One region of the Arthrobacter tumbae genome, then DNA from elsewhere that is predicted to be linked to it. Evidence: predicted binding sites of a transcription regulator. Region 1 holds the regulator's gene; the other holds the start of a gene.
The links. Region 1 encodes HspR, which represses chaperone genes until heat shock. Its sites were predicted from a motif close to AAGTTGAGTCNNNNNGACTCAACTT; they were not measured.
Positions count from the first base shown of each region.

Region 2: a site for HspR is predicted at 8,208-8,232, ahead of JOD47_RS08015 (Hsp20/alpha crystallin family protein). Genes of this name have one in related genera too.

Region 1 covers NZ_JAFBCC010000001.1:885,855-900,820, forward strand. Annotated here, with positions in the region: gene JOD47_RS04220 (aldo/keto reductase) at 1-535, opposite strand, end outside; gene JOD47_RS04225 (penicillin-binding transpeptidase domain-containing protein) at 635-2,614, shown strand; gene JOD47_RS04230 (DEAD/DEAH box helicase) at 2,715-4,376, opposite strand; gene JOD47_RS04235 (M20 metallopeptidase family protein) at 4,654-5,925, shown strand; gene trmB (tRNA (guanosine(46)-N7)-methyltransferase TrmB) at 5,997-6,863, shown strand; gene JOD47_RS04245 (DinB family protein) at 6,994-7,506, opposite strand; gene JOD47_RS04250 (hypothetical protein) at 7,610-8,284, shown strand; gene JOD47_RS04255 (transcriptional regulator) at 8,271-8,579, shown strand; gene JOD47_RS04260 (ABC transporter ATP-binding protein) at 8,576-9,508, shown strand; gene JOD47_RS04265 (ABC transporter permease) at 9,505-10,341, shown strand; gene JOD47_RS04270 (SDR family NAD(P)-dependent oxidoreductase) at 10,366-11,058, opposite strand; gene JOD47_RS04275 (PspA/IM30 family protein) at 11,110-11,802, opposite strand; gene JOD47_RS04280 (hypothetical protein) at 11,808-12,413, opposite strand; gene JOD47_RS04285 (heat shock protein transcriptional repressor HspR) at 12,470-12,892, opposite strand; gene JOD47_RS04290 (DnaJ C-terminal domain-containing protein) at 12,930-13,925, opposite strand; gene JOD47_RS04295 (nucleotide exchange factor GrpE) at 14,015-14,677, opposite strand; gene dnaK (molecular chaperone DnaK) at 14,680-14,966, opposite strand, start outside.
Region 2 covers NZ_JAFBCC010000001.1:1,667,444-1,682,409, reverse strand. Annotated here, with positions in the region: gene JOD47_RS08060 (phosphoketolase family protein) at 1-1,914, opposite strand, end outside; gene JOD47_RS08055 (ATP-dependent DNA ligase) at 1,931-4,384, opposite strand; gene JOD47_RS08050 (SRPBCC domain-containing protein) at 4,425-4,907, opposite strand; gene ku (non-homologous end joining protein Ku) at 4,954-5,796, shown strand; gene JOD47_RS08040 (hypothetical protein) at 5,796-6,044, shown strand; gene JOD47_RS08035 (formate/nitrite transporter family protein) at 6,041-6,901, opposite strand; gene JOD47_RS08030 (flavodoxin family protein) at 6,988-7,596, opposite strand; gene JOD47_RS08025 (DUF2630 family protein) at 7,624-7,869, opposite strand; tRNA gene JOD47_RS08020 (tRNA-Val) at 8,020-8,093, shown strand; gene JOD47_RS08015 (Hsp20/alpha crystallin family protein) at 8,272-8,712, shown strand; gene JOD47_RS08010 (DUF4383 domain-containing protein) at 8,813-9,271, opposite strand; gene JOD47_RS08005 (hypothetical protein) at 9,517-9,720, shown strand; gene JOD47_RS08000 (cysteine hydrolase family protein) at 9,702-10,295, opposite strand; gene JOD47_RS07995 (hypothetical protein) at 10,371-10,979, shown strand; gene JOD47_RS07990 (FAD-dependent oxidoreductase) at 11,009-12,496, shown strand; gene JOD47_RS07985 (serine hydrolase domain-containing protein) at 12,507-13,649, shown strand; gene pstS (phosphate ABC transporter substrate-binding protein PstS) at 13,750-14,862, shown strand.

The DNA.
Region 1 (14,966 bases):
ACCATTCGCTCTGGACAGCTGCAATCGGGTGCACGGCATGGGCGGCTGCCAGCTCATCCGCCGTCACCTCGGACAGTCCCAGGTGGCGCACCTTTCCCGCTGCGACCAGGTCCGCCATGGCGTTGACTGTCTCTTCGATCGGCACGGAGGTGTCACGCCGGTGCATGTAGTACAGGTCGATGACGTCCGTTCCCAGCCGCCGCAGGCTGGCTTCCGCTGCACTTCGCACATAGGCGGCATCGCCGCGGACGCCCGTGTACCCTGCGGCCGGGCTGCCCTCGATGCCGAACTTGGTGGCGACTTCCACCTCGTCCCGCCGCACGGCAAGCAGCCGGCCAACGAGCTCTTCGTTGCTGCCCGCTCCGTAGACGTCAGCAGTGTCGATGAACGTCACGCCTGCATCGACCGCGTGGTGAAGGGTCTTCAGGGCCTGTTCCTGATCGAGACCGCCGTAGACCTCGGTCAGCGCCATGCCGCCGAAACCCTGGGCGCTCACGATGAGGCCGGCTGCCAGTTCAATTCGGGGAAGGGTCATGCCTCTGATGGTATTCCGCCGGCTGCTATCCGGACAGACGTGCGCGGCGTCTGTGGGTAAGCGGACGGCCAGGGAAGCGCGTGGGCAATAATGGAGGCCATGGGGAAAACCAATATCATGTCTGTCCTGACCGTTGCCGCATTGGCGCTGACTCTGACCTCTTGCTCTCAGGATGGTCCTACCGCTGAAGATGCGGCCACACGTCTCGCCGAGGGACTGACCACCGGGGACCTGAGCGGCGTTGCTTTTGCTGCCGTTTCCGCAGAGGACGCCGCCGCGCAGCTCGAAGAGGTTACCGCCGGTCTCGACCCGGCCTCACCGACGGTGTCCGTTGCCGGCGTGGAATCGACGGGGGAAGACACAGCGACGGCCCAGCTCAATCACGTCTGGGATCTCGATGACAGTGACATGGATTGGACCTACACCACCACCGCGGAGCTGACCCTGGTCGACGACGAATGGCAGGTCGGCTGGGACCCTTCCCTCGCTGTTGACGGCCTCAGCGCGGAGGCCTCGCTCGCGGTCTCCCGCACTCCGGCCGAACGCGCGGAAGTCCTCGGTGCAGAGAGCGAAGTCCTGGTCACCGAGCGTCCGGTCATCCGGGTGGGCATCGACAAGACGCGTATTGAGGCCTCCGGGCTTGAATCATCCTCCGCCGCGCTGGCCGAACTCGTGGGCCTTGACCCTGCGGCCTACACAGAGCAGGTCCTGGGCGCCGGCGAGCAGGCCTTCGTCGAAGCGATCGTCCTGCGTGACAACGAGGACCGCCCTGTCTCTGACGAAGAAATTGATGCCATCGCCGGAGCCTCCGGCATCCCGGACACCATGTCACTGGCCCCTACCCGCACCTTTGCCCGTGAGCTGCTGGGATCGGTTGGCCCGGTGACCGCTGAGCTGGTGGCGCAGTCCGAAGGTCGCCTTGAACCCGGTGACGTTGCCGGGCTGTCAGGTCTCCAACTGCAGTATGACGAGCAGCTCGGCGGGACCCCCGGAATGGTCATCGAAGCCGTGACAGGGGAGGGTGAAACACGCACCAGCGAAGTGCTCTTCGAGAAGGCGCCGGTTCCCGGCGAGCCGCTCGAACTCACCCTTGATCCCGCACTGCAGACGCTGGCGGAGAACGTGCTCGCCGAAGAACCCTCGGCGTCCTCGATCGTGGCCATCCGACCATCAACCGGTGAGATCCTGACCGTCGCGAACGGCCCCGGCAGCGAGGGTCTGCAGACCGCACTGCTTGGCCAGTATCCGCCCGGATCCACCTTCAAGGTGGCTACGTCGCTCGCCCTGCTCAAGAACGGCTTCACGCCGGAGACCACCACCAGCTGCCCCGAGGAGCTGGTGGTCGAAGGGCGTGCGTTCAACAACGTACCGGGGTATCCCGCGCAGTTCACCGGGGAGATACCGCTCCTGCAAGCCGTTGCGCAGTCCTGCAACACCGGCTTCATCTCCCAGCGCGAGGTCATCTCCCAGGAAGCGCTGGCCTCGGCCGCTGCGGATCTGGGCATTGGAATCGACGTTTCCATCGGTACTCCCGGGTTCTTCGGTTCGGTACCGACGGAGGCGGACGGCACTGCTCATGCAGCATCGATGATCGGGCAGGGCGAGGTCCTGGTCTCTCCGCTGTCCCTGGCCATCATGGCTGCATCGGTTGGCGCTGGGGAACGGGTGGCGCCCACGCTCCTGGCCGGGAACACAGCGCCGGAGGAGGCGCCGTCGTCATCGGCTTCCGCTGAGCCCTCAACTGAACAGACAGCAGAAGCTGAGGATACAGAAACCGGGACACAGGAAGCGCCGGCCCCAAGCAACCTGACTGCTGATCAGGCGGCAGATCTTCGGGAGATGATGGGCGCCGTCGTTACCGTGGGAGGTGCGCAGCTGCTCGCGGACATCCCGGGCGAACCCGTCCTCGCCAAAACCGGTACCGCCGAGTTCGGCACGGAGGATCCGCCCCGCACGCACGCCTGGGTAGTGGCCCTGCAGGGTGATCTCGCGGTCGCCGTCTTTGTGGAGGAGGGTGAACGCGGTTCCATCTCCGGTGGCCCCCTGATGGAGGACTTCCTCCGCGGGGCCGGTCAGTAGACCCGGACTGCTAGCGCAACTGCTGCGGGAACCGGGAGCAGAAACGACTCTGCCCACCAGCTGTTCAGCTCGGTGGGCAGAGTCGTTTCAAGCGTGTTGCTTAGCGGCCGCGGCGCTCGTTCGACGCCGGGGCGCCTGCCCTGCGTGGGCCGGACCCGCGGGTGCCGGCGGGACGGCCCGACGACGACGGTGCCGAGGGACGCTGTCCGGAGCTGCGCTGACCCGAGCCGGGCTGGCCCTTGCCCTGCGCGCCGCGTGTGCTTGAGGTGCTGTAAGCAGCAACGTCGCCCGAACCTGCCGGGCGGGCGCGGCGCGTGCGGTTTCCGCCGGCTGCTGCACCCTCACCGGTACGACGACGCTCGCCTTCGGTACCGAAACGCGCTGCCTGCGGCTGGTCCTTGCGGCGCTCTGCACGGTTGCCCTGCGGGTCCGCTGCGACGCGACCGCGTCCACCGCGGCCGCCACGTCCGCCTGCGGCGGGGGCTGCACGCCGGTTTCGCTTGCGCTCGGCGTTCGCTCCGGTCGAGGAGCCTGCGCCGCGCGGGGTCTCGCGCTGGGCAAGAAGCGCCGCCCGGGTGCGTGGGTCGACCTTCTCTGCAACATCGCCGATGAGCTTGCCCACGAGCGGGGAGGTCGCGGAGACGTTCTCGAACCCGACGCTCACACCCGCCGCCTTCATGAGCTTCTGCACCTCACCCTTCTGCTCGGGCAGCGTGATGGTTACGACGGTGCCGTCGGATCCAGCGCGTGCGGTACGGCCGGAGCGGTGCAGGTACGCCTTGTGCTCCGTGGGCGGATCAACGTGGACCACGAGCTCGACGTCATCCACGTGGACGCCGCGGGCTGCGACGTCGGTGGCAACGAGAACCCGGACGTCTCCGGTGGAGAACTCGGCAAGGTTGCGGTCACGCGCATTCTGGGACAGGTTGCCGTGCAGATCGACAGCGGGGATGCCGGCGTCGGTCAGGGTCTTGGCAAGCTTGCGTGCGTGGTGCTTGGTGCGCATGAAGAGCACGCGCTTGCCCTTGCCGGAAGCGAGCTGCACGATGAGCTGCTTCTTCTGGGTCTGGTCGCCGATCAGCAGCACGTGGTGCTCCATCGTGGTGACCGAAGCCTGCGTGGTGTCCACGGAGTGCGTCAACGGGTTGGAGAGGTAGCGCTGCACGACCTTGTCCACGCCGTTGTCCAGCGTGGCCGAGAACAGCATGCGCTGGCCCTCGGTGGGCGTGGTGTCGAGGATCCGCTTGACGACGGGAAGGAAGCCGAGGTCAGCCATGTGGTCGGCCTCGTCGAGCACGGTGATTTCGACCGACTCGAGCGTGACCAGCTTCTGGCGCATTAGGTCTTCGAGCCGGCCGGGGCAGGCAATGACGATGTCGACGCCGGCACGCAGCGCCTTCTCCTGGCGTGCCTGGGACACGCCGCCGTAGATGACGGTGGTGTTCAGGCCCAGCTCGCCGGCAAGGGGCTCAACGGTGGCGTTGATCTGCGTGGCGAGTTCCCGGGTGGGAGCAAGAATAAGCGCCAGCGGGCGTCCGGGCTTGCGGCGGTAAGCTGCCTCGCGTTCGGCCAGGCGTGAGACCATCGGCAGCGCGAACGCCAGGGTCTTACCCGAGCCGGTGCGGCCGCGGCCGAGAACATCCCGACCCGCGAGGGTGTCGGGGAGGGTCTTGACCTGAATGGGGAACGGTTCGGTGATTCCCTGCTCGGTGAGGGAACGGACCAGCGCTGTGGGCACGCCAAGCGCAGCAAAGGTAGTCATGTAAAGTACACGAACTTTCTTCTCATCTTCCCTGCGCACCGGTTGGTGCCCAGAGTCCGCCGAAGGAAAGTCAGACAGTGTCAACCGCTCTCACGATTTTGGGAGATAGCGCGGGACAAAAGAATGCGTTCATCGACGCAGGCTGCGGCTGAAGGAACCCGAAAATCTCCGGGAACAAGCTCCAGGTACCGCAAGCAAGTGGGTCAAGTCTATCAGTGGTCCGGTTGCGCTCCTGACGGCGGTTGGTGAGGATGGGGTCTGTGTGAGCAAGCCCACCATGCCCGCCCCACCGAAAACCTCACCACCTCCAGGAGGAACCTTGCCTACCGCCGCCGCAATCCGCGCCCATGCTGCAGACCTTTCCGGGGAGGTGACGCAGTTGCGCCACCGGCTGCATCAGGAGCCGGAGATCGGGCTGCACCTCCCGCGGACGCAGGAAAAGGTGCTGGAAGCGCTCGATGGGCTCCCCTACGAGGTGAGCATCGGCAAGGATACGACGTCGGTGACAGCCGTGCTGCGCGGAACGGCGCCGTCGTCGGCCTCCCGGAAGCCGGTGGTGCTGCTGCGCGGTGACATGGATGCGCTTCCGGTACAGGAGCAGACCGGTGCGCCCTACGCGTCCCACATCGATGGCGCGATGCACGCCTGTGGACACGACCTGCATACCGCAATGCTCGCCGGAGCCGCGCGGATCCTTGCCGACCGGCGTGACCAACTGGCCGGCGACGTCGTTCTGATGTTCCAGCCCGGCGAAGAAGGTTTCGACGGCGCGGGCGTGATGATCCGGGAGGGCGTTCTTGAGGCCGCCGGGCGACGGCCGGATGCGGCATACGGCATTCATGTGGTGTCCTCGCTGCTGCCGAACGGCCTCTTCGCCAGCAGGCCGGGCACGCTGATGTCAGCGTCGGATGGGCTGTACGTGACCGTCCACGGTGCCGGCGGTCACGGGTCAGCGCCCCACCGCGCGAAGGATCCCGTGACCGTTGCGGCGGAGATCGTGACCAGCCTCCAGACGATGATCACCCGCCAGTTCGACATGTTCGACCCAGCGGTACTCACTGTCGGTCTGCTGCACGCCGGAACCAAGCGCAACGTCATCCCCGAATCCGCACGCATCGAAGCGACGATCCGGACGTTCTCCGAGCAGAACCGGGAACTGATGCGCACGGCCATCCCCCGGCTCGTAAACGGCATCGCCGAGGCGCACGGTCTCCACGCGACGGTCGAGTATGAAACGGAGTACCCGCTGACCGTGACCGACGCGGGCGAAACCTCGAACATCGAGAAGCACGTCCGCGACCTGTTCGGCGACGAGCGGTACACGCAGATGGTGAACCCGCTCAGCGGCTCCGAGGATTTCTCCCGCGTGCTTGCGGCCGTGCCCGGGAGCTTCGTCTTCCTGTCCGCGGTTCAACCCGGCGTGGACCCGGCAGGTACCGCGTTCAACCACTCTCCCTACGCGGCCTTCGATGACAGCATCCTCGCTGACGGCACCGCGCTCTATGCGCAGCTGGCCATGGCGCGGATCGCCGAGTTGGCCGGCGCCTGATCCAGCGGCACCATCCAGCAACACCACCCAGCGGCACCGCCCGCTTTGCACGCCTCGCTACGCTTGTACCGATGAGCACGCGCCCTGAACCCCAGCCCTTCTCCACCCAACCCGTCTCTTTCGTCCGCCGAGGCAACCGCCTCCAGGGCCGCCGTCGTGATGCCTGGGCTGAATTGTCTGAGGGCCTGGTGGTGGACGTGCCCCGCAACACTGCAGCGGACACGTCCGTGGACCCTGCCTGGGAGTACGACGCCGCTGCCTCCTTCGGGCGCGACGCCCCGCTGGTGGTGGAGGTCGGGTCAGGACTCGGTGAAGCGGTAGCGGCCGCCGCGACGGCCGATCCCGACCGCAATTTCCTCGCGCTCGAGGTGTACAAGCCGGGACTCGCCCAGACCCTGCTGCGTATCGATCAGGGCGGTCTCACGAATGTGCGCATTGCCCAGGTGAATGCGGCCGAGGCGCTGGCCACCATGATCCGCCCCGCCTCGGTTGCTGAACTGTGGGTCTTCTTTCCCGATCCCTGGCACAAGACCCGCCATCACAAGCGCCGGCTGGTCAAGGACTCCTTTCTTGCACTCGCCGGGCGCGTGCTGGCACCGGGCGGCATCCTGCGCCTCGCCACCGACTGGTCTGACTACGCCGTGCAGATGCGCGCCTCCGCCGATGACTCACCTCTTTTCGAGAACCTGCACGACGGCGAGCGCGCCGGCTCCGACAGCCCGCTCACCTTGGTCTGGGCCAGCGGTGTGGAGCACGAGGTCGGCGGCACGCCCCGCCGGGAAGGGCGCGAACCAGCCGGGACGGCTTCGCGGAACGAGGGCGAAGACTCGATCGGTGGCTGGGCCCCCCGGTTCGACGGCCGCATCCTGACGAGCTTCGAGAACAAGGCTCACGACGCCGGCCGCTCGATCTTCGACCTGGCGTACCGCAGGGTTTAGTCAGCCGCGGACGGTCAGCGCTGACGGTAGGCCGCGGACGATTCCGTGCAGGTTCCACCCTAACCCGGCACCTACCGCGGCGTGTTCGGCTTCGACACGCACATCGGCGGCGCGAACCTGCGAGGAATCGTCAGCCGCGGACGTCGGAAAGGTGATGGACGACGTCGTGCAGTCCGTACTGGGCGAGGGTCTCGACGGTGAAACGCGAACCGTTGCTGCGCCGCCCCACCCGGTGCCAGTCCGGGACCGAGTCCAGCAGCGCTGTATAGGTCTCCCCCGCTGCCGCCAGCTCGTCGGCTACCCGGGCCGGATCCTCGTCGGCGTAGTTCTTCTCCCGGGCAGTGCGGTCCTGGTCCCAGTTCTCGAAGATCGGGTCTTCCTGCGCCAGCATCAGTTCCGTGCGCTCGGTGAACAGGACATAGACGTCCCGGACGTGCGCGGCATACTCAAGCGTTGACCAGGTGCCCTCATCCGGACGGTCCCGCACGTCAGCCCGACCGAGCGCTTCCCGCCACCGCGGCAGGTCCAGCCTGTGTTTTTCCGCGATGCTTCCCGACGGATAGTCCGCCGCATCGAAGCCGCACTGCGGGCAGGGACGCTCCAGCACCCAGGTCCAGTCTTTGGTATCCGGTTCAATCGCCATGGAGGGAAGCGTATCCACACCTGACCCTTCGTCTGCATCCTGTGACGATGGATTTCGACCTGACCTCTTGCAGCAAACTGGTTTGTACTGCAAAGTAGTTTGTGTGAACTCACACAAGAAGGTTCCCGACGGCTCCAACCGGTTCGACGACGAACGCCCCCTGGACCTGAACACCGCACTCAACGTGGTTTCGGCCGCAGAAAAGCGTGCCCGCCGGGAACTGCGCGGCAACGGTGCCTGGGTGTATCTCCTCTGGGCACTCACGTGGTTCCTTGGTTTCGGTACGCTCCACGGTTCCCGCAACGGCTGGATTCCCCTCGAACCCGAAACCGCGCTCACGCTCTTCGGCCTCCTCGTTGCCGCCGGTGTAGCGGTGACCATCGTGATCTTCGGCCGTCAAAGCCGCGGAATCCGTGGCCACTCATCCTTCACCGGCGGCTTCTATGCGCTCGCCTGGATCCTGGGGTTCATCGTGATGGGCGCACTGGGTGGCACGATCGGGATGGCAGTGGATGACTTCTGGCTCCGCGGCATGCTGATCAACGGCATCGCCATCCTGATTGTCGGCCTGCTGTACATCACGGGCGGAACCACCTTCAACGACGTGGTGCAGGTCGTCATGGGCGTGTGGTTCCTCGTGGTGGACATCGCGTCGATCGTCGCCGGGCCGGAGCACTTCCTCACCGTGTTCTTCATCTTCGGCTCCGGCGGATTCTTTGTGGGCGCCGCTGTGCAGGCATTGCGTCAGCGCCGGGGGCACTCGCATGCCCGAGCTTGACCCGGTCATCCATGCCGAGTCACGGCTACGGGCCATCACCACACTGAACGAAGTCGGCGAGCGCAACCGCATCGCCTTCACCAAGCTGCAGAAGATCCTCGACATGACCGCCGGTAACCTCTCAACCCACCTGCGCAAGCTTGAAGACGCCGGCTATATCACCGTTTCCAAGACCATCGAGGGCCGCACACCGGCAACCTATGTGGCCATCACTCCGGCGGGAACCGCCGCCTACGCCGCCTACCGCCTGGCACTACACCAACTCCTCACCACCGAACTTACGGAGAAATCATGACCTCACCAGCAACCCTCGCGCAGCGCCGGCAGGGTACGACGGCGCCGCTCGCCTCCGCGGAAGCTGTCACCAAATCCTTTGGCAAGACTGCTGCACTCACGGGAGTGAGCCTGCAGATCCATCCGGCTGAGTCTGTGGGGCTGCTGGGGCCGAACGGTGCCGGCAAGTCAACCCTCATCGGCCTGCTGTCAGGGCTCCGGCGTCCGGACTCGGGAACCGTCCGGCTTTTCGGAGATGACCCGTCCCATCCACGCACCCGCCTGCGGCTCGGCATCACTCCGCAGGCGACTGCTGTTCCGCAGAACCTGACCGTCCGTGAAGCCGTTCAGTTCGTCGCGGGGCACTACGCGCACCCGATTCCTGCCGCGCAGCTCCTGAAGGATTTCGGCCTCGTGGAGGCGGAACGGAAGCAGTGCGGCGGTCTGTCCGGCGGTCAGCAGCGGCGCCTGCTCGTAGCGCTGGCCCTTGTGGGAAGACCGGAGCTGGTCATCCTCGACGAACCGACCACCGGCCTGGATGTGGACGCGCGCGAGACCCTCTGGAGCCAGCTGCGCACCTACCGCAGTTCCGGCGGCACGCTGCTCATCACCAGCCACTACCTCGAGGAGATCCAAGCGCTCTCCAGCCGGGTGGTGGTCATCGACCGGGGAACAGTGATCGCTGACGGGACCGTGGATGACATCCGCAGCCGCGTGGCAGTCAGCAAGGTGTCCTTCGCAACGGATCTGCCGCCGTCGTCGTTCCTGTCCCTTCCCGGCACGGTGGACGTCACGGTAGCTGACACCGGACGCACCACGGTGGTGACCCAGGACGCCGACGCCACGGTCCGCGAACTGGTTCACGGCGGGCTGGCGTTCGCGCAGCTTGAAGTCCATGGCGCCACCCTCGAAGAAGCCTTTCTTTCCCTCACCGCCAAGGAGAAGCAATGAGCACCGCCACAGCACACAACCCGCCCACAGGACGCAACGCCGCCACAGCTCACACTGCTCCGTCTCAGCTTTCACTGATCCGCACGCATACGAGGGCGCAGCTCCTAGAGCAGCTGCGCATCCCGGTCGCGGTGATCTCGTCGGTGGTTTTTCCGGCGCTGGTGCTGATGTTTTTCGTGGTGCCGCAGTCGGCGGTGACGGCCAATCCGATGGCCTCGCTCGCATCGATAGCGCAGCTCGGCGTCTTCGGCGTGATGAGCGCGTTCCTGTTCAACTACGGAGTAGGCGTGGCCGAGGACCGCGCCAATCCGTGGAGCAGTTACGTCCGCTCCCTCCCGGCGGGACCGCTGCCCGGAATCCTGGCACGGGCGGTGACCGGGATGCTGTTCGCGTTCATGTCACTGCTGCCGGTCCTGATCCTCGGCGCCCTGCTCACCTCAGCGCCGGACGCCTTCACCAGCGGCGACCTGCCCTGGTGGAGGGTTCCCTTTGCTGTAGGGGTGTGGCTGTTGTGCGGGCTGCCGTTCCTGGCGCTCGGGCTGTTCATCGGGCACCTGTGCACCTCCAAGGTAGCCGTCGCGGTGACGCAGGTGGTGTTCTTCCCGCTGGCCTTTGCGGGCGGCATGATGCTTCCGCCACTGATGTTCCCTGAGTGGCTCAACACGCTCTCGCTGTTCCTGCCTTCGCGTGCCGCGCGGGATTTGTCTGTCTTCGCGCTGACTGGCGAGGGGCTGCACCCGACCACCGTCGTCTGCCTGCTGGCCTGGTTGCTGGTGCTGGGAGCGACAGCCCTCTGGGCGGCGCGGCGCGACCAGGGTCGCCGCTTCCGCTGACCTCGCTTGCGTGCCCGTTCCCGCTCAGTCGAACGACGACGACGGCAGGTCCCGCTCCCCCGCAGCCATCGCATCCACAATCCGCCGGGCCACCGCATCCGGGTCCTTGCCCTGCGGCAGGCGGGGTGCCTGGCCATCGATGGGACGGGTAGCCAGGCCGGTCTCGGTATGGGGCGGACGCACGTCCAGCACGCGGACGTTACTACGGCGCAGCTCGAGTGCCGCTGCCTTGCCGAAGGCGCTGAGGGCAGCTTTGCTCGCCGAATACGCTGCCATGCCGGCGGTGGGACTCTCGGCCACGACGGCACTGATCTGAACGACCTGCCCGCCCTTGTTCAGGCGTGGAACCACCGCCCGCAGAAGCCGGGCGTAACCCACGAAGTTGGTGAGGAGCAGCTCATCCAGGGTGTCGTCGTCGAGCTCTGCCAGAGCGCCGAACGCGACGACGCCCGCTGCGTACACCACGCCGTCCAACGGTTGGTCCCCGAGCGCATCAACGATTCCGGCCGGGCCGCCCGGCAGCGTGAGGTCAGCGGCGATGGAATGGGCGCCAAGCTGGCCGGCAAGTACACCGAGCTTCTCCTGGTCCCTGCCGCTGAGCGTCACTTCCGCTCCTCTGGACTTCAGCTCCCCCGCAATGCGCGAACCGAGTTCACCTGTTGCGCCGACCACCAGGAAGTGTTTGCCGCTGATTCCGTTGCCATTGAGCTCATCCATTGCCCGAGCCTAGCAACCGGCCCTGACGGTTCCCTCGGAGTGCCCGGGCTGTCAGGCGGACCCCGGGCGGTTGCCCTGCACCCGCCCCTTCAACTGGCGGAGATCCTGCTCGGCGGCCTCACGGGCTTCCAGCTCATCGAAGGCCTCTTCGAGCTTCCCGGAGGTCGGGTCTGACCAGGCGAGTTCTTCCTGCGCAGCCTGCTGGTGCCTCAGTTGCCGGGCAGCCTGCTCCGCCTCGCGGGCAGCACGGGCGGTTTCCATGCTGTTGCCTGCTGAGGACGAGACCGCACCCTGAACATTCAACGCTGCCTGCGTTGCACCGTGCTGCGCCCTGAGTGATTCGTAACGGACGGCGTTGTCCTGCAGGGAGGTTTCGAGCCGGTACAGATCTGACTCCAGCGAGCGGAACTGCTGATCGACGTCGTCGCGTTGGCGGGTCAGGGTTTCGAGTCTCTTCTGAATCTCCAGGGCATGGCGCAATGCCGACCGGGCGGCGTCGTCATTGTTGTTCGCGACCGCCCGTTCCGCTTCGCGGTTGCACGCATCGAGATCCGCGGCTGCCTGCCGGGCAAGGGTGTCCACGCGATGGCGGACGGCGGCGAGGTCAGCGACGCTGCGGCGCGCGCGGTCGAGGTTTTCCTCCTGTTGCCGCTGCGAATCACCAAGCGCGGCGATCGGATCACCCGGTTCGACTGCGTTTCGGCGCGAGGCGATGATGCGTGAGATGCGGCGTCGGACGGACACTGGCGCTATGCCCTCCGGGTGCCGGTGCCGTACGCGGCGTTCCAGGTCTTAAGCGCGCCGATCTCCATGGTGAGGCGGGAGGTGGCGCGTTCCAGTTGCCTGCTGCCGGTTTCCTGGTGCACCTCAAGCAGGGTGCGACGCAACTGGGCCGACAGTTCGCAGAGGGAGTTGACCTGCTCGCCGATACTGCGCGCGAGATCCTCCCGCAGTGCCCGGTGGGGCTCCCGCTCAGCCAGTGCTATGCGCTCGCAGAGCACCGCTTCTGCCCGGGTGAGGTCATCAGCCGTTGCGGCCAGATCCCCGGCCGCGGACCCGTGCGCGATGGCGGCGGCAACTGAACGGCGCGTGGCCTCAGTGGATCGCTCCAGCTGGAGCCGGAGCCTTGCGAGTTCCCGTGCCGAAGCGTCCGTGGAAAATGACCGCAGCCGGCTGGAGCCCCGCTCGATCCGGCGACGGAGGACTCCTGAGCGGCGGATGCGGCGCACGATCAGCCAGGTTCCGGTTGCAGCGCCGATCGCGAGGATTCCCAGCACAGCTCCACCGAAGAGGATGAGCTGAAGAACACCCTCCAGCAGGAATTCCGTGGCGTCAGCGAACTCTGAATCAGGCATGTATACAAGTGTGCCGTGGAATTGCAGGTTGCGCCACGTGGGAGGCATCAGAGATGTCAGCGGGTTGGGTCTCCGCGCCAGATCATCAGCGCCTGGCTGCGCGGGCGGGGACGCTGGCCGCGGGCGAGGGTGACGGTCTCGCCAGCCAGACCGGCAGCGAAGACACGGGTCGTCTCCGACCTCCGGCGCTGGGCGAGCTCATCCGTCAGCTCACTGACGCGGTGCTGAAGTGCAAGCACCTGGTTCTCCAGCTCAAGGATGCGCCGGATGCCCTCCAGCGACACCCCCTCCTGGGAGAGCCGCTGCACCTCACGCAGGACGTTGACATCGCGCTGTGAGTAGCGGCGGGCACGCCCGGACGCCCTGCTGGGGATAACGAGGCCCAACCGGTCGTATTGGCGCAGTGTCTGGGGATGCATGTCCGCGAGCTCCGCCGCGACGGAGATGACATAGATCGGCATGTTGATGTCAACAGTCATGTGTTGCTCCCCTTCCGCTGCCTAGCTTTCCCACACCCTAGAGCCGTGCCTTCTCGGCCAGGTTGTTGCGCGGATCCGCATCCTTCGTAGCGTTCGAGAATGCCTCGACGGCGGCTGCGGCGTCCTTGTTCAGATTCTGCGGAACAACGATGTCGATAGTCACCAGGAGATCGCCCGTTACCTTCGATGTCTTCACGCCGCGGCCTTTGACGCGCAGAGTCCTGCCCGAGGGAGTGCCCGCCGGGACCTTGACCGTGACCTTTTCGCCGTCCAAGGTGGGCACCTCCACCTGGGCTCCGAGCGTTGCTTCCGGGAAGGTGACCGGCACATGCACCCGGATGTTGTCGCCGTCGCGATGGAAGAAGGAGTGTGGTTTCACATTCACGGTGACCATGAGATCGCCGTTGCCCACGGGCCCGCTCTGGCCCTTTCCGCGGACACGCACTTTCTGGCCGTCGCGGATGCCGGCGGGGATGCGGACGTCAATGACTTCGCCCGACGGTTCACGCAGGCCGATGGTGGTTCCGCGGATGGATCCTGCGAAGGAGATAGTGGTGCTGGCGGTGCGGTCCGCGCCCTTGCGGGGCGGTGCCTGGTAGCCCGGAAAACCGCCGCCGGACGAGTAGCCGCCTCCACCGCCGAACAGGTCGGCGAACTCCGGTGGCAGGTTGGTGCCGCCGCCGAAGCCCCCGCTGCGCTGACGCTCCGCCGACTGGCCGAAGAGGTTCCCGAAGACGTCGTCGAAGCCGGCGCCCCCGGCTGGTCCGCCGGGACCGCCCGCGGTGAAGCGGGCCCCGCTTCCCATGGCTCGGACTGCGTCATACTGCTGGCGTTCCTCGGGGTCGGACAGCACCGAATAGGCCTCGGAAATGTCCTTGAACATCTTGTCCGAGCCGCCGGTGCTCTGGTTCTGGTCCGGGTGGTGTTTGCGCGCGAGCTTCCGGTAAGCCTTCTTGATGTCGGCGTCGGAGGCGTCCTTGGGCACACCAAGAATCTTGTAGAAGTCCTTGTCGACCCAATCCTGACTAGCCATCTGACCCCTCCCTTCTAAAAATTTTCAGGTTGCCGATTCGTGGAAGCCTTGCCGCCATCCCCTCCGTGCGGAGGGGATGGCGAGCTCAGCTACTCGGGAACAGCAACAATTACCTGCGCGGCACGCAGCACGCGGTCGTTCTTCCTGTAACCCACGCGGAGGATTTGGCTGACGCTGTCGAACTGGACGTCGGCGCTCGGCTGCTGGATGAGGGCTTCATGGATGTTCGGGTCGAACTCCACTCCGGTCTCGTCGATGCGGGACAGACCGTAGGTCTTCAGCGCATTCTCCAGCTTGGCGGAGATTGCCGCGAAGGGCCCATCCGCGAGGTCCCCATGCTGCCGCGCGGCGTCGATGTCGTCGAGAACCGGCATCAGCGAGTTCAGGACCCCGATCACCGCCATGTCCCGTGCGACATCCCGGTCACGCTCCACACGCTTGCGGTAGTTGATGTACTCCGCCTGCAGGCGGAGGAGATCGTTCCGGAGTTCAGCCTCGCCATCGGTGGAAGCCGCTGGGACTTCCTCGCCGGCCTCATTGAGGATGGCTTCTGCCTGAGCCAACGCGTCGGGCCCATCAGCGGCAGCTTCGGGCTCCTGACCGGCGCCCGCTGAGGGTGCCGATCCAGTGTCCTCAGTGCCGGCAGTGCCGTCCTGCTGCCCACGGACCTCGCCGGTTTCCGGGTCGATCTTCCGGTTGTCCCGGAAACTGACGGGCTCCTGGTGCTCTTCTTCGTTTCCGTGGTGAGGCATGGTTACTTCTTCTCGTCTTCGTCAACGACCTCGGCGTCAACGATGTCCTCGTCGTCAGCCTTGGTGCCGTCTTCGCTCGGCTCACCGCTGGGGGCAGCACCGGGACCGGTGGCGCCTTCCTGCTGTGCCTGGGCGTAGATTGCTTCGCCGAGCTTGCTCTGCGAAGCCTGGAGCTTCTCGAAGGCGGCCTTCACCTCATCATCATTGTCCTGGGTTTCCAGGGCCTTCTTGAGGGCGTCGACGTCGGCCTGAACCTCGGTCTTGACCTCTTCCGGCAGCTTGTCCGAGT
Region 2 (14,966 bases), 780 kb from region 1:
CTCCACCGTCGGCACATCTCCTGCACACCCCAGTACGACGTCGGGATCCTGCCCTCCGCGCGGATCCTCACTTCCCGCGAAGTCCCAGACCCCGATACCCCGCTCGACGTGCAGGCGGGCCTCCCCGGGTCCGAGCCACGTCATGGTCGGCTGCTTGCCCGTGACGATCACGTTCACCCGGTCGCGCGTCTGGAGGCAGTGCTCAGTGACTGCGAGCATGGTGTTGGCGTCCGGCGGGAGGTAGACGCGGATGACGTCCGCCTTCTTGTTGACCACATGGTCGATGAACCCGGGATCCTGATGCGAGAACCCGTTGTGGTCCTGCTGCCACACGTGGCTGGAGAGCATGTAGTTCAGCGAGGCGATCGGCTGCCGCCACGGCAGGTCCTGATGCACCTTCAGCCACTTGGCGTGCTGGTTGAACATCGAATCGACGATGTGCACAAACGCCTCGTAGCAGTTGAACACACCGTGGCGCCCCGTCAGCAGGTATCCCTCGAGCCAGCCCTGGCACAGGTGCTCACTGAGGACCTCAAGGACGCGGCCTGAGCGCGCAAGGTGCTCGTCGACGTCGTCAATCCGTTGCTGCCATGCCTTGTCGGTGACGTCGTAGACGTCCTGCAGGCGGTTCGAGGCGGTTTCATCCGGTCCGAAGAGCCGGAAGTTCTCCGGGTTCAGCCGGATGATCTCCCGCAGATAGCCGCCTGCGGTGAGCATGGGGCTCACCTTTTCCTGTCCCGGTTCATGAACGACGACGGCGTGGTCCCCGTAGGTGGGCAGCTTGAGGTCCTGCAGGAGCCGGCCGCCGTTGGCGTACGGCGTGGCGCTCATGCGCAGGTCTCCCGGAGGCGCTTGAGCAGCTACCTCTTTCCTCAGCGTGCCGTCCTCGGCGAAAAGCTCCTCAGCGCGGTAGGAGCGCATCCATTCCTCGAGCTGCTGAAGGTGTGCGTCGTCGTCGTGCACTCCTGACAGCGGAACCTGGTGCGCCCGCCAGGTGCCCTCTACCTGCTTGCCGTCCACAGTCGCCGGGCCCGTCCAGCCCTTCGGCGAGCGCAGCACGATCATGGGCCACGGCGCGTATTCTGTTCCGGCGCGCGGCTCCTGGCGAGCCGCGGCCTGCACGTCGGAGATCCTCGCGAGGCAGGTGTCCAGCACCTCGGCGAAATCCCGGTGTGCCTGCTCCGTCGCGTGTGGGTCGGTAACGGTGACGAAGTGCGGCTCGTAGCCATAGCCGCGCATCAACTGCTCCAGCTGCGCCTCGGGCATCCGGGACAGGATGGTGGGGTTGGCGATCTTGTAGCCGTTCAGGTGCAGGATCGGCAGCACCGCGCCGTCGTGCCTGGCGTCCAGAAAGCTGTTCGAGTGCCAGCTCGCGGCCAGCGGACCGGTTTCTGCCTCGCCGTCGCCGATCACGCAGGCAGCAATCAGGTGGGGATTGTCAAAGACCGCACCGTATGCGTGGGCGAGTGAGTAGCCCAGTTCGCCGCCCTCGTTGATGGAACCCGGCGTTTCGGGCGCGGCGTGGGACGGAATCCCGCCGGGGTAGCTGAACTGTTTGAACAGCTCCTTCAGGCCCGCCTCGTCCGCGCCCACGTGACTGTAGGTTTCCGTGTAGGTTCCCTCAAGCCACGCGTTGGCGACGTTCGCGGGACCGCCATGGCCGGGGCCGGTGATGAAGAGCATCTCCTGCCGGCGCTCGGTGATGATCCGGTTCAGGTGGGCGTAGATGAAATTCAGGCCGGGAGTGGTTCCCCAGTGTCCGAGCAGGCGCTCCTTCACGTCCTCCCGGCGCAGCGGCCGGCGCAGGAGCGGGTTGTCCCGCAGGTAGATTTGGCCGACGGACAGGTAATTGGCGGCCCTCCACCAGGCGTCGAGCTGGTCAATCTGCATAGTTGCCTCTTTCCTTGATCGCATCGACCGGGACTCAGATTCAGATGTCGACGATGACGTCGGACGGCTTCTTGTCCGGCCGCCACCCCCGCCAAACCGGGTGGCGCAACTTGCCGCCGGAGGTGCGTTCGCTGAACTGCACCTCTCCGACCAGCGCCGGCCGGACCCAGCGTGCGTCGGACGCATCGGGGGCAGGAACGTCGTCGAGCGGTGCGGTTTTGCGGCCCATCTTCTTCAGCCGGGACCCGATCTCCGCCAGTTCACGCTCCGTCAGGCCTGAACCCACCCGGCCGATGTACTTCAGGTCCACGCCGTCGGGAATGGCCACGAGCAGCGAACCGACCTTGTGCGCCCGGCTGCCCTTGCCCGGCCGCCAACCAACTACCACCACTTCCTGCGTCAACGCGTGCTTGATCTTCACCCACGATTCCGAGCGTCGGCCCGGCGAGTAGGTGCTGTTTACCCGTTTGGCCATGATGCCTTCGAGGCCGAGCTCCTTGCTGGCGTCAATTGCCTCGTCGAGCGTCGCGTCGAGGGCGGGCGGCACCTGGATGTGGCCGTCGTCGGGTGCGTCCACCGCCTGCTCAAGTACCTCGCGGCGCTGGGAGTACCCAAGGTCCAGAAGCGAGTTGCCGTCCAGATGCAGCAGGTCGAACAGCAGGAAGTGAACCGGCGTCCGTCTCCGGGCCGCTTCGATGTCCGACTGCTTGGTCAGGTTCATGCGCCCCTGCAGCAAGCCGAAGTCCGGACGGCCGGCCTTGTTGATGGCAACGATCTCGCCGTCAAGCACCGCCTGCTCCGCGTTGACGTAGCTGCCGAGATCAGCCAGCTCCGGGTACGCCTTGGTCAGGTCATTCCCGTTGCGGCTCAGCAGGCGGGTTCCCTCCGGCGTCACGGTGGCCACCGCGCGGATGCCGTCCCACTTCATCTCGAACGCCCAGTCTTCCTCGGAGCGCAACAGTCCCGGAGCTCCCGTTGTGGCCAGCATCGGTTTCGGCATGGGCAGGTCCTCAGCGGCCCGCGGTAGGAACGCCGGCGGTGACGGCTGGCCGGGCTGCTCCTTCATCAGGTGGATGAGCCAGTTCTTCTCAGCCGAGTCTGTCGCGCCGCCGGTGTGGATGAGGGCGAACCGCCGAACCGCGTTGCCTCCCTTGGCCAGGCCGCCGTCCTTCCGGCCCTGCAGCGTGCAGATGACTTCCTTTCCCGGCCGCCATTTCTCGGCATCGTACGTCCCCGAGTCCCAGATGTAGACCTCGCCTCCCCCGTACTCGCCCTTGGGGATAGTTCCCTCGAAGGAGCCGTAATCCAGCGGATGGTCCTCGGTCTGGACGGCGAGGTGGTTCTCGCCCGTGGACGTCGGCGGTCCCTTGGGGATGGCCCAGGAAACCAGGACCCCGTCGCGCTCCAGCCGGAAGTCATAGTGCAGCCGCCGCGCGTGGTGTTCCTGAATGACGAAGCTGTTTCCGCCCGGCTCCCCCACCACATCCGGGACGGGTTCCGGCGTCTTCGAGGCGTCCCGCATGGAACGGTAGGTGTGCAGCCGGTCCCGGCCGTCGTCGTCGTGCTGTGAGTTCGGGGAGATTGCCTCAACGTCAGCCTGCCCGCGATCCATGTCGGCCAACAGGTCGCCGTGCTCGTGGATGCGCTGAATCACCTGTTCGTAGTCGACGTGGGCCAGGTCCGGATCGTCGAGTTCTTCCCAGGTGCGCGGCGCCGCGACCATGGGGCGGGCCTTCCCCCGAAGCGAGTACGGCGTGATGGTGGTCTTGTTCCGGTGGTTCTGGCTCCAGTCCAGGAGCACCTTCCCGCCGCGCAAGGACTTCTTCATATCGCTGACCACCAGCTCCGGGTGATCAGCCTCGAGGATACGAGCCAGTTCCTTCGCGACGGCGGATACCTGATCCGAGGTCTGTTTCCGGTCCAGCGCCGCGTACAGATGGATCCCCTTTGACCCACTCGTCACCGGACGCGGATCCAGGCCCATGTCGTTCAGGATCTCCCGGGCGAGCCGCGCCACCTCGGCACATTCGGGAAGGGAAGCACCGGGCCCCGGATCAAGGTCCAACACCATCCGGTCCGGGTTATTGAGCTCCCCGCCCGTGCCGAACTGCCACTGCGGAACGTGGATCTCGAGGGCGGAGATCTGCCCCAGCCACGTCAGGGTGGCGAGGTCATTGAGCATCGGATACACGTTGGTGTGGTCGCTGTGCTCGATCCCGTGGCGCTCGATCCACGACGGCGCCGACTTGTCGAGGTTCTTCTGGAAGAACACTTCGCCCGGTGAATCCTCGGTGCCGACGCCGTTGACCCACCGTTTGCGGGTAACCGGGCGGTTGCGTGCATGCGGAATCAGACAGTCGGCGACGGCGGCGTAATAGGCCAGCACGTCAGCCTTCGTGGTTCCCGTTTCCGGATACATCACGCGTTCGAGGCTGGTCAGTTTCAGGCGGCGCCCATCGACGGTAACCGTCTGCTGTGCGCTGCCCGTCGCCATTTGCCCAGTCTTGTAGGGATGCGGCGATTACGCCAGTGGCTCAGGCGCCGAGCTGGTCCTCATACCGAGCCACGTACTGATCCCAGAGTGCCGGGTCCTGCCCGAGGGACCGTTCATTCAGGTAGTCGTCCAGGCCCATGAGCGTCAGGTGCCAGCCGGCCGCCGAGCGGGCGATGTCCTGACCCTCCGCCAGGGTGTTGGTGAGGGTGAGCAGGCTGCCGCCGTCGTCGTCGTCCTCGATTTCCCAGCGCAAAACTTCCTCATCCCAGGTGTAAGCGAGCAGCCGCGGCTTTTCCGCCTCCAGGACCGTGCCCTCCATGGGTCGCTGGCTGGGGAACGTGAAGGTGACCACCGCGCCGGGACGCGGCAGGATGTCCAGCTCGCACGGGAACCAGTACTTGAGCTTCGCGGGATCGACCAAATGCTTCCACAGCACCCGGGCCGGCGCGTTGAAGCGCATCTCGAACCACAGGGCAGGTTCTCCATCGGCAAGCGTTTTGGTAACCATCGGTTCGGAGTTCACCTAAGCAATCGTAGACCGGCACGGGCAACACTGGTTCACTAGGAACATGAGAGCCATCTGGAAAGGCGCAGTAGCGTTTGGGCTGGTCAACGTGCCGGTCAAGGTCTACAGCGCCACCGAGGACCACGACATCAGCCTCCATCAGGTCCATGACAAGGACGGCGGCCGCATCCGCTACCAGCGGCGCTGTGAGATCTGCGGCGAGATCGTCGAGTACAAGAACATTGACAAGGCGTACGACGACGGCGAGCGCACCGTTGTGCTCACGAGCGAAGACCTTGCGTCCCTTCCGGTGGAAAAGAGCCGCGAGATCGAGGTGGTCGAGTTTGTTCCCAGCGACCAGATCGATCCGATCATGCTCGACCGCGCCTACTACCTTGAGCCCGACTCCAAATCAACGAAGGCGTATGTGCTGCTCCGGCGCACGCTCGAGGAGACGGACCGGACGGCGATCGTGCAGTTCTCGCTGCGGCAGAAGTCGCGGCTGGCGGCGCTGCGGGTACGCGGGGATGTCCTGATGATCCAGACCCTCCTGTGGCAGGACGAGGTGCGTGAGGCCACGTTCCCGTCGCTCGATGAGAAGGTGCGCATCTCCGCCAAGGAGAAGGAGATGTCAGCGGCCCTTGTTGAGTCGTTCTCCTCGGATTTTGATCCCGAGAATTTCAAGGACGACTACCAGGAACAGCTGCGCACGCTCATCGAGGCGAAACTCGAGAAGGGTGAGGCCCTGGACACTGACGAGACCTTCGGCGAGACCGGGGAAGAAGAGGGCGGAAATGTCCTCGACCTCATGGAGGCCCTCCGCCGGAGCGTGGAAAAGAACCGGGAGAAAAAGGGCTCCTCGGGAGCCAGCAAGCCCGCTAAATCAGCATCGAAGAAAGGCGCGTAATGGGATTCATCAGGAACGACTTCGGACAGCAGACCCTGGCAAAGCGGCCCAATGCCCCCATCGTGGGGTGGGCACTGCTGGGTATCGGTTCGATGATGGCACTGGACGAGAAGAACCGGCAGGCGCTGTCGGCCGCGAGCACCGCGTGCCTGATGGTGTGGGCCGCGCTGGAGCTGGCTGAGGGTGACAGCGGTTTCCGCCGGACCATGGGCACACTGACGCTGGGTTGGCTGGCCCGCCGCCACTAGCCGGGAGCGCTGCCTGGGGCCTTGGGGTCTGCCGGGGCTTCCTCCCGCTCACGTTCCACGAGCTTCCGGTCGCGAACGAGCCTCAATGCCGTTACCAGCAGTATGCCGCCGATGACGTTGAGTACCACCGTGTAGCTGAACCAGCCCAGCCAGTCCAGATAGCTGATGTCGGCTCCGGTCTGAATGGCACCGAAGATCAGCAGCGAGTCCAGAATGGAGTGGAAGAGCTGCAGCCCGGACAGCAGGAAACCACCAACGACGGCGGCCGCCAGCTTGCCGCTCATGGCCTCCGTCCCGTGCTGCATGCGGGTCATCAGTGTGATGGTGCTTCCACCGAGCAGCGCAAGGCACGCAGTCTGCCAACTCAACTCTGCGTTCGCGTAATGTTCGGCAGACGTGGTGATCGTTTCGGTCCACTGGGGAAAGGCCGTCATCACCAGCATCATGAAGAGCCAGCCCCCTACGAGGTTGGCGAACAGTGTGCCGCCCCACAGTTTTCCGAGCTGTCCGACAGTGGCCTGCTTGGCCGTTACCGCGGCAATGGGAACGAGGAATCCTTCAGTGAACAGCTCACTCTTGGCAAGCAGCAGCGCGATGAGACCGGCACTGAAGGCAATGCCCGCAAGCAGGTGGTTGTCTGTCTCGTGGAGGACAGCCAGGTAGGCCATGACACCAATGCCTATTTCAAAGCCGCCGAACAGCCCGGTGATCAGGACGTCCGGGAACGTTCTGTGCAAGCGCTGTGCGCCTTCATCCACAGTGCGGTCGAACGATTCCTCGATTTCATCCTCAACCGGCTCGGAACTGTCGCCGAGTTCGCGCCGGCGGGCGTCACCGCCGTCGTCGTCTTTCACCATGTTGCCTATTTTCTGCTGACTTCACCGAATGAGCAGGACACACCCCTTTTGGGACCCCTTTCGGGGCGTGTCCTGCAAACTCAATGCTAGGGAGCTGGGTAGGGGGCCACCTTGAGCGACTTTGCGAGGTGGACAGCATTTGCGGTCATACCGGAGATCGTCGAGGCAACCGGGTCAGGCACCTTGTCCAGATCCTTGAAGTCCACAGTCTGCATTGCTTCCCCGACCCAGTAGACGCCACCTTGCGCAGCGACGGTGAATCCGATGTCGTTCAGGCCCTGATGCATCTCGGCAGTGACGTGGTGGGCGCCGTCCTCGTTCCCGACCACAGCCGTCAGGGCAACCTTGTTGTACATGATGGGGCGGCCCTCATCGTCAGTCGAGGAGAGGTCGGCGTCCAGCCGTTCGAATACCCGCTGTCCCAGGCTGCTCATGTGGCCCACCCAGATAGGTGCGCACAGGAGGAAGATGTCCGCATCGAGGATCTGCTGACGGAGCTGCGGCCACTCATCCCCGTTTCCCATGTCGATCTGCACACCAGGGGCGACGTTGTGGTCGACTACCCGGGCCGACGACGTCGTCACTCCCTGCTCCTGCAGCTTGCCGAGGATGTGGTTGGCCATGACATCACTGCTCGAGGCGTCGGGCGAAGGGGTGAGGGTACAGATCAATGCAAAAGCTTTGAGGTCGTCCATAGGTGTTCCTTCCATAGAGTCGTGTACTTACTGGCGGTAGCCCTCAACCTGGTCGATGGGCCGCGGCTCCGCCTCCTGGGGGCTTTCTCCTGCGTCTTCCTTGGCCCGCCGCTGACGCAGCAGGTCCCAGCACTGGTCGAGTTGTTCCTCTACCCGCCGAAGCCTGCTCCGGCGGTCGTCGCCTGGAGCATCGTCACCCGAGGGTGAATCCCGCAGCTCGTGTTCCTTGTCTACCAGCGCCTGGATCCGCGCCAGAATGTCCTCATCGTCCATGACCAATCTCCTTCGCTGACTTCGAGAAGTGGATATCTCGTCTGGAACAGCCTGAAATAGTCAGGCTACTTAGTGTTTGCCTGAATATCTACCGGCCTTCGCGTTTGCATGATCCGTCCACCCATGACCTAAACTGACTGGGAACTATTCGCCTGTGTAGCTCAGTCTGGTAGAGCATCCGCTTCACACGCGGAAGGCCCGGGGATCGAGGCCCCGCGCAGGCACCGTGACAGCCCGTCCCGCATCACGCGGGGCGGGCTTTTTTGTGCCTTCAAAAGTTCGTTTTCAGCGAACAAAAACGGTTAGCACTCCACTAATGCGAGTGCTAATCTCTTGTCAGGTTGAGCGAACCGCACTCAACCCTAATAGTGAAGATTATCGACTCATAGGGAGTGAACCATCATGGCAATGAAATTCGACCCATTCCGTGAACTGGACCGCGTGGCCGGCGCACTTCTGGATCCGCGCCAAGGTCTGCGGCTGATGCCGATGGACCTGTACCGCGAGGGCGACCACTACATCCTGAGCGCTGACCTCCCGGGCATCGATCCGGGATCTGTTGACATCGACGTCGACGGCCAGCTGTTGACCATCCGCGCCGAGCGCACCCTGCGCAACGCCGAGGGCGTCAAGTGGCTGACCCGCGAGCGTGAGAGCGGATCCTTCCTACGGCAACTGAACCTCGGGCAGGGTATCGACCTCGATGCCATCTCGGCGCGCTACGAAAACGGCGTCCTCAGCGTGACCATCCCGGTCAGTGAGCGCGCAAGGCCCCGCAAGATCGAGGTGGTCTCCGGCGAGGACGCCCAGCCGGTGCGGACCGACCGGGCAGTGGAATCCTAAACCGTTCGCAGAAAGCTACACACACCAGAAACAGAACGACGACGGCGGGTTGCGGCCCGTCGTCGTCGTTCTGTTTGTCTATAGCTTCTTGGAGCCGCGACTACCGATCCCGAACGGTGCGGTGCTTGTCCCGCAGTGCGAGCGCCAGCCCGATCATGCCGATCGCCAGACCAAGGTGAAGGATGTTGTCCGCAGCATCGAGCGGAACGAAGTTCGCTGCGGAATCACTCGGGATGATGAGCCCGTAGATGAAGAGCACCGCGTAGATAACGCCGCCCCACAACAGGAAGTTGTAAGCGCCGGTTGCCGTCTTCGCCATCGCGACGCCCGCGACGCCAAACAGCAGGTGGACGATGTTATGCAGAATGGAAACCTGGAACAGACCAAGCAACTGTGCCTCAGACTCGGGACCAGCGAACTGAAGCGTGTCGTAATTGCTGGTAATACCGGGAATGAAACCCAGCACTCCGACCAGGAGGAACACCACGCCCACCGCGAGTGCGGCCTTCTGAATGTTTGTCCGGGTGCCAACACCCGATCCTGAATGTGTTGATGCCATTGCACTATCCCCTCTAAAGTGGCCGGACTGGCGGGCTCCGGCGCGTGATCCTGCGAGTTGTGGACAATATGTCCCGCCATTTGTAATGCCAGCGTGCCATAGGCTCGGCGGAATAGAAAGCGTGCTTAGCTATCTATTCGATAACCTTTGCCTAACCGTCAGGTAATCACCCAGTTCATATTCACCAAACATTCAGGAACGGCCCATAGTGTGGCGTCAGTCACACTTCAGGAAGGGCCTTTCCCATGACCTCACAGCACTCCTCGCTCGCCGACTTCTCAGCACTCAAGCGCGGCCAGCAGATAACCCTTCGGCACCCTTCCGGAGACCAGTTCTCCGGTGTACTCGAGGATCACGCCGATGACGCCTCCGTAGTCTGGATCCGTTCCGATGACGGCGCGGGTCGCCGGTTGTTCCACCGCGAAGACGGCTACAGCATCGGAGTCTGATCCGGTGACTGCCTGGCAGACTGCTTCGAGAACAACTGCCGGATCCCGCTCGCTCCTAGAGCTTGCTGGCGATACTCGTCCCTGAGCACGCCCAGCACGTTCTGCGCGTATTGATCATTGGTCGAGGCGACCGCTTCCTCGGCATACACCACGCGCAGGTTGTTCGCATACGCGTCCGCACCGGTCTGCGCCACGCAGTTGTGTGTTGAAACCCCAGCAAGGACAACCGTATCCACGTTGAGGTTACGCAGGCGCTGAAGCAGGTCGGTCCCGAAGAAGGCGCTGTCACGCGTCTTCACCAATTCAGGAAGACCCCCGGCACTGAGACCGTCAACAAATTCCGCTTGCTCAGTGCCGCTGAAAAGGAACCCCTGCTCATCGTCGAGCATGCTCACCGTCCAGGTTGACTTGTCCCGCTGGTGCTCCGTGCGGATCAGATAGACGGCAATGCCGGCTTCGCGCGCATCCGCGATAGCTGAGTTGCAGGCCGCAACCAGGGAGTCCTGCTGCTTGCCCAGAGAAGCGTCTTCAAAAAATGCCTTCTGCATATCGATGATGAGCAGTGCAGCCGTCATGTTCTTCCTCCCTGCGAAGGTTCCGTGCAATCCAATTGACAGCTTACGTATGAATTGTCCTTGAGGCGTGCGCCGGTGAGGTCTAGCGTTGAGGCCACGGAGGTGATCACCGTGCGGACGACTCTGCCGGGCGTAACGGCGTTGCTCGCCGTCGTCGTTCTTCCAGGCTGCAGTGCGGAGGCGGCCGCAGCGCCGACACCACCCTACTTCCAGCCGCTGCCGGTCACCGTTGAACCGGGTGATGTGTTTCCCCTGCGGACCGCTTACAGCGGATGGTGGGACACGACGGCGCTCTCGCCCGGAACACCGGGGCTGCCGCTGCGGGTGGGCCTGGTGCGTGCTGACACAGGAGACTTCCTTGCCGGGTACGACCGCTCGGCCGCGCGCCAGATCCCGGGCTCAGACCGGGGCCCGGACGCGGGATGGCCCTCCGGCACGATTCTCGCGGTCGACCTGTCGACCGGCGCGGTGTGGGACTGGTTCATTGTGGACGATGGCGGCCTTCCCGCCGCCGGCTTCCAGGGCCGGGTCTCCGCCGAACAGGGCTTCCCGCCGATTGCCGGCAGCCTCACCCCCGGGACTTTCCACACGTTCCTGCGCGACGAAAACACCGGTGACGTGATCTATCTCGGCACCGCGCCGGAAACCCTTTCCAACAACACCCACATCGAACTGGACTGGTAACCAACCGCACTACAAAAGGAGAACTGGCCGTGAAGTCCCTCTGGCTTGAATCATCACCGCGCATTCCCGCTGACGTCTTCCAGGACGACGGCCAGTACGACTCCGTGGTGGTCGGCGCCGGCATCACCGGTTTGACCACTGCCACGCTGCTCGCGCGGTCCGGCCAGCGGGTCGCAGTCCTGGAGGCCCGCACGGTTGGTGCAGTGACCACCGGGAACAGCACGGCGAAAGTCTCCCTGCTGCAGGGCACGCAGCTGTCGTCGATCATCAGACACCACGGAGCGGACCTGGCCCGCCACTATGTCACCGGGAACCGTGAGGGCCAAAGCTGGCTGCTCCGGTTCTGCGATGAGAACAGCGTCAGCTATGACATCCGGGACGGCCTCAATTACGCCATCACTGACGACGGCGCCCGCCTTCTGAGTGAGGAACGCGACGCATGTGCCACTTCGGGACTCAACGCCGTCCTTGAGAACTCCTCCGAGCTCCCGTTCCCGGTGACCCGTACGCTGCGCGTGGCCGGCCAGGCACAGGTGCATCCCATGCAAGTCCTTGCCGCACTCGCAGCAGATCTGCGCAAGCACTCCGGTCAGTTGGTTGAGGGCGTTCGGGTCACCGGCGTGAAGGCAGGCAGCACCAAGGGCGAACGGAGCACCATCCAGACCTCGCTGGGCGAGATCTCGGCGGCCAACGTCATCCTCGCCACGGGAACGCCTATCCTGGACCGCGGCGGGCATTTCTCGGTCCTGCAACCGCACCGTTCCTATGCGGTCGCTTTCACGGTGCAGGATGAAATTCCACAGGGCATGTACCTTTCGGTGGACTCTCCCTCACGCACGCTGCGCAATGCCACGGTCGAGGGGCGTCCGTACCTGATTGTGGGCGGCAATGGGCATACCGTGGGGCGCCAGGCGCACACGCAGTCCCTCGTCGACGACATCATCCGCTGGACCCAGGAGCACTTCCCCACCGCGCAGGCAGCGTTCAGCTGGTCCGCACAGGACTACCAGCCGGCGTCGTCGGTTCCCTATGTCGGCAAGATGCCCGTCGGTGGCCAATCCATCTACGCGGCGACCGGTTTCAACAAGTGGGGCTTCACCAACGGGGTGGCTGCAGGGCTGGCTCTGTCAGCTGAAATCCTCGGCGGGCACATGCCGTGGGCGAAGGAACTGTACAAAACCCGGGTAGGCAAGCAGGACGCGCTCAGCACCGCAAAGGCCAACGCCGGCGTCGGCGTCGAGATGGTCACCGGCTGGCTGGGCGGGCTGGCGCGAACCTCCCACGCCCGGCCGGACGAGGGGCAGGGTGTAATCGTGCGGGAAGGTGCACGTCCGGTGGGTATCTGCCAGATCGCCGGTGTGACTCACCGGGTCTCAGCTGTCTGCCCCCACCTCGGCGGAGTGTTGAGCTGGAACGACGCCGAACAATCGTGGGACTGCCCGCTCCACGGATCCCGCTTCAGCCACGACGGGGTGCGGCTCGAAGGCCCCGCCACACGCGACCTGCAGGCGCCGTAGGCGATGCGGGATGATGGCAGGAACTGTGCTCGGTGCGATCAGCCAGTACGTCGGTGACGGCGTCCCGGGCGCTATTGTCGGAGTGTTGGACGGGGGTGGAATGTCGATCGAGGCCACTGGTTGCACCGAACCTAGCGGTGTAACTCCAATGGCCGCGGATAGCTTGATGCGGATCAGCTCGAACACAAAACCGATGGTGGCGGCTGTGACTCTGCTGCTCGCAGCAGACGGGCTGTTTGCCCTTGACGAGCCGGTTGATCGCTTCCTGCCTGAACTGGCCGATCGCCGGGTACTGCGACGACTGGACAGCCCCTTGAACGACACGGTGCCAGCCGCGCGCCCCATCACGGTCGAGGATTTGCTGACCATGCGGCTGGGCTTCGGGTTCGTCTTCGAAAGCGAATGCCCGGCCTTAAGGGCCGCGGCGGACGCCGACCTTGGCATCGGTCCACCAGATCCGGCCGTTTCGCTCACCCCAGACGAGTGGATCAAGCGCTTCGCCGAGTTGCCGCTGCTTGAACAACCCGGCACGGTATGGCGGTATGAACTCGCCTACGCCGTGCTCGGAGTCCTGCTCGCCCGCGCCACCGCACTTCCTCTTGAGGTCCTCCTCAGACGGCGGCTCTTCAATCCCTTGGGAATGCACGACACCGCGTTCATCGCCCAGCCGAAACGGCTTCCGCCGGCCTTCGTTGCCGACAGTTCCGGGCTGTCCCTGTTCGACACGGCTCCCGACAGCCGTTGGGAACGGAGGCCGGCTTTCCCTGATGCGCGGAATGGGCTCGTCTCGACCGCGACGGATCTGCTGCGCTTCGCCGGAGCACTTTTGAGGAAGGGCGATGAAGGGGTCCTCAGCAGGGACATTATTGAGGCAATGACGACGGACCGGCTCAGCGCGGAACAGCGTACCGGGCCGTCAGCTCAGATTTTCCTCGACGGTGGCGGCTGGGGCTACGGTCTCCAGATAACTGGTCCGGGCTACGATCCCGCCGTGCGGGCCCCGCGTTACGGATGGGGCGGCGGTCTAGGCACGCTTTGGTACTCATGGCCCGAACAGGAAACGGCCGCAGTCCTGCTTACCCAGGTGCTCCCACCGTCCCCGGAATTGATCAGGGCGTTTACCAACGGCATCGAAAACGTGCTCGTCCAGTGAGCGGGGTGGGACGCGTAGAGCGCAGCTGTCTGCCGGGCAGTGCAGCCGGGGCTGTTCATTCAACAAGGGTTCACCCAGTATTCACCTGTATCGTGGGTGTGTGATTTTTCGTCGCGTGCTGACCATCGCCCTGAGCTGTACCGCCGGCCTCACTGTTGCATCCTGCGGTTCGGACTATCCGCTGGGGCCGGAGCAGGAAGCCGCGGCGCAGAACGCCACCTCTACCCTGAGCGGGACCATCACCGGCGCAGGATCCTCGGCACAGGGACCGGCCATGAATGCCTGGCAGGCGGAGTTTGCAACGATGCATCCAGACGTCCGTGTGCAGTATTCCCCGGACGGGTCCGGGGCAGGGCGCGGTGCCCTTCTGGCCGGAGCCGTGGATTTCGCCGGATCGGATGCCTACCTCAGCGAGGAGGAGCTCGAGGAGTCGCGGGAAGTGTGCGGGCCGGAGGGTGCGTTCAACATCCCGGCTTACGTGGCGCCGATCAGCATCGCCTTCAACCTGCCCGGAATCGAAGAGCTGAACCTCGACGCGGAGACGATTGCCCGCATCTTCCGCGGAGAAATCACGCGCTGGAACGACCCCGCGATTGCCAGCCAGAACGAGGGCGTCGCTCTTCCCGACACCCGCATCACTCCGGTGAGCCGCTCCGATGACTCAGGGACAACGGAGAATTTCACCGACTATCTCCATGCCGTGGTCCCGGACATCTGGACCAACGAGGCCGACGGCACCTTTCCCTCCGGTTTGTCTGGGGAGAACGCCAAAGGCAATGCCGGCGTCGTCAGCACTGTTACCAGCACCGAAGGAGCGGTCACCTACGCGGACGATTCCGCCGTCGGGCCTCCACTCGGCAGGGCAAAACTGCTGGTGGGTGATGAGTACGTAGCAGTCAGCCCGGAAGCGGCCGCTGCCGCCGTCGACGTGGCTGAACCGGTGGAGGGCCGCGCCGAATTCGACATCGCCCTGAACCTGGACCGGAAAACTACAGCCCCCGGCGCCTACCCGCTGGTGCTGGTTTCCTACCACATCTTCTGCTCCACCTACGAGGACCAGCAAACCGCAGACCTGGTCAAGACTTTCGGTTCCTTCGTGGTCAGCGACGAGGGGCAGCAGGCAGCGGCCGAAGCCGCAGGCAGTGCGCCCATCTCCGAGAGCCTGTCGGAACGGGCAACCGAGGCGATCAGCACGATCAGCGTCGAGCAGTGACGCCTTCATCGCGTTAGCCCTTAACTGAGGAAGGCCCTCCCTAAATGAGGACCCTCCCTGTGCACACTTCCTAGGCCGGATTGGCGGCTCGAGGCCCGCCCGAC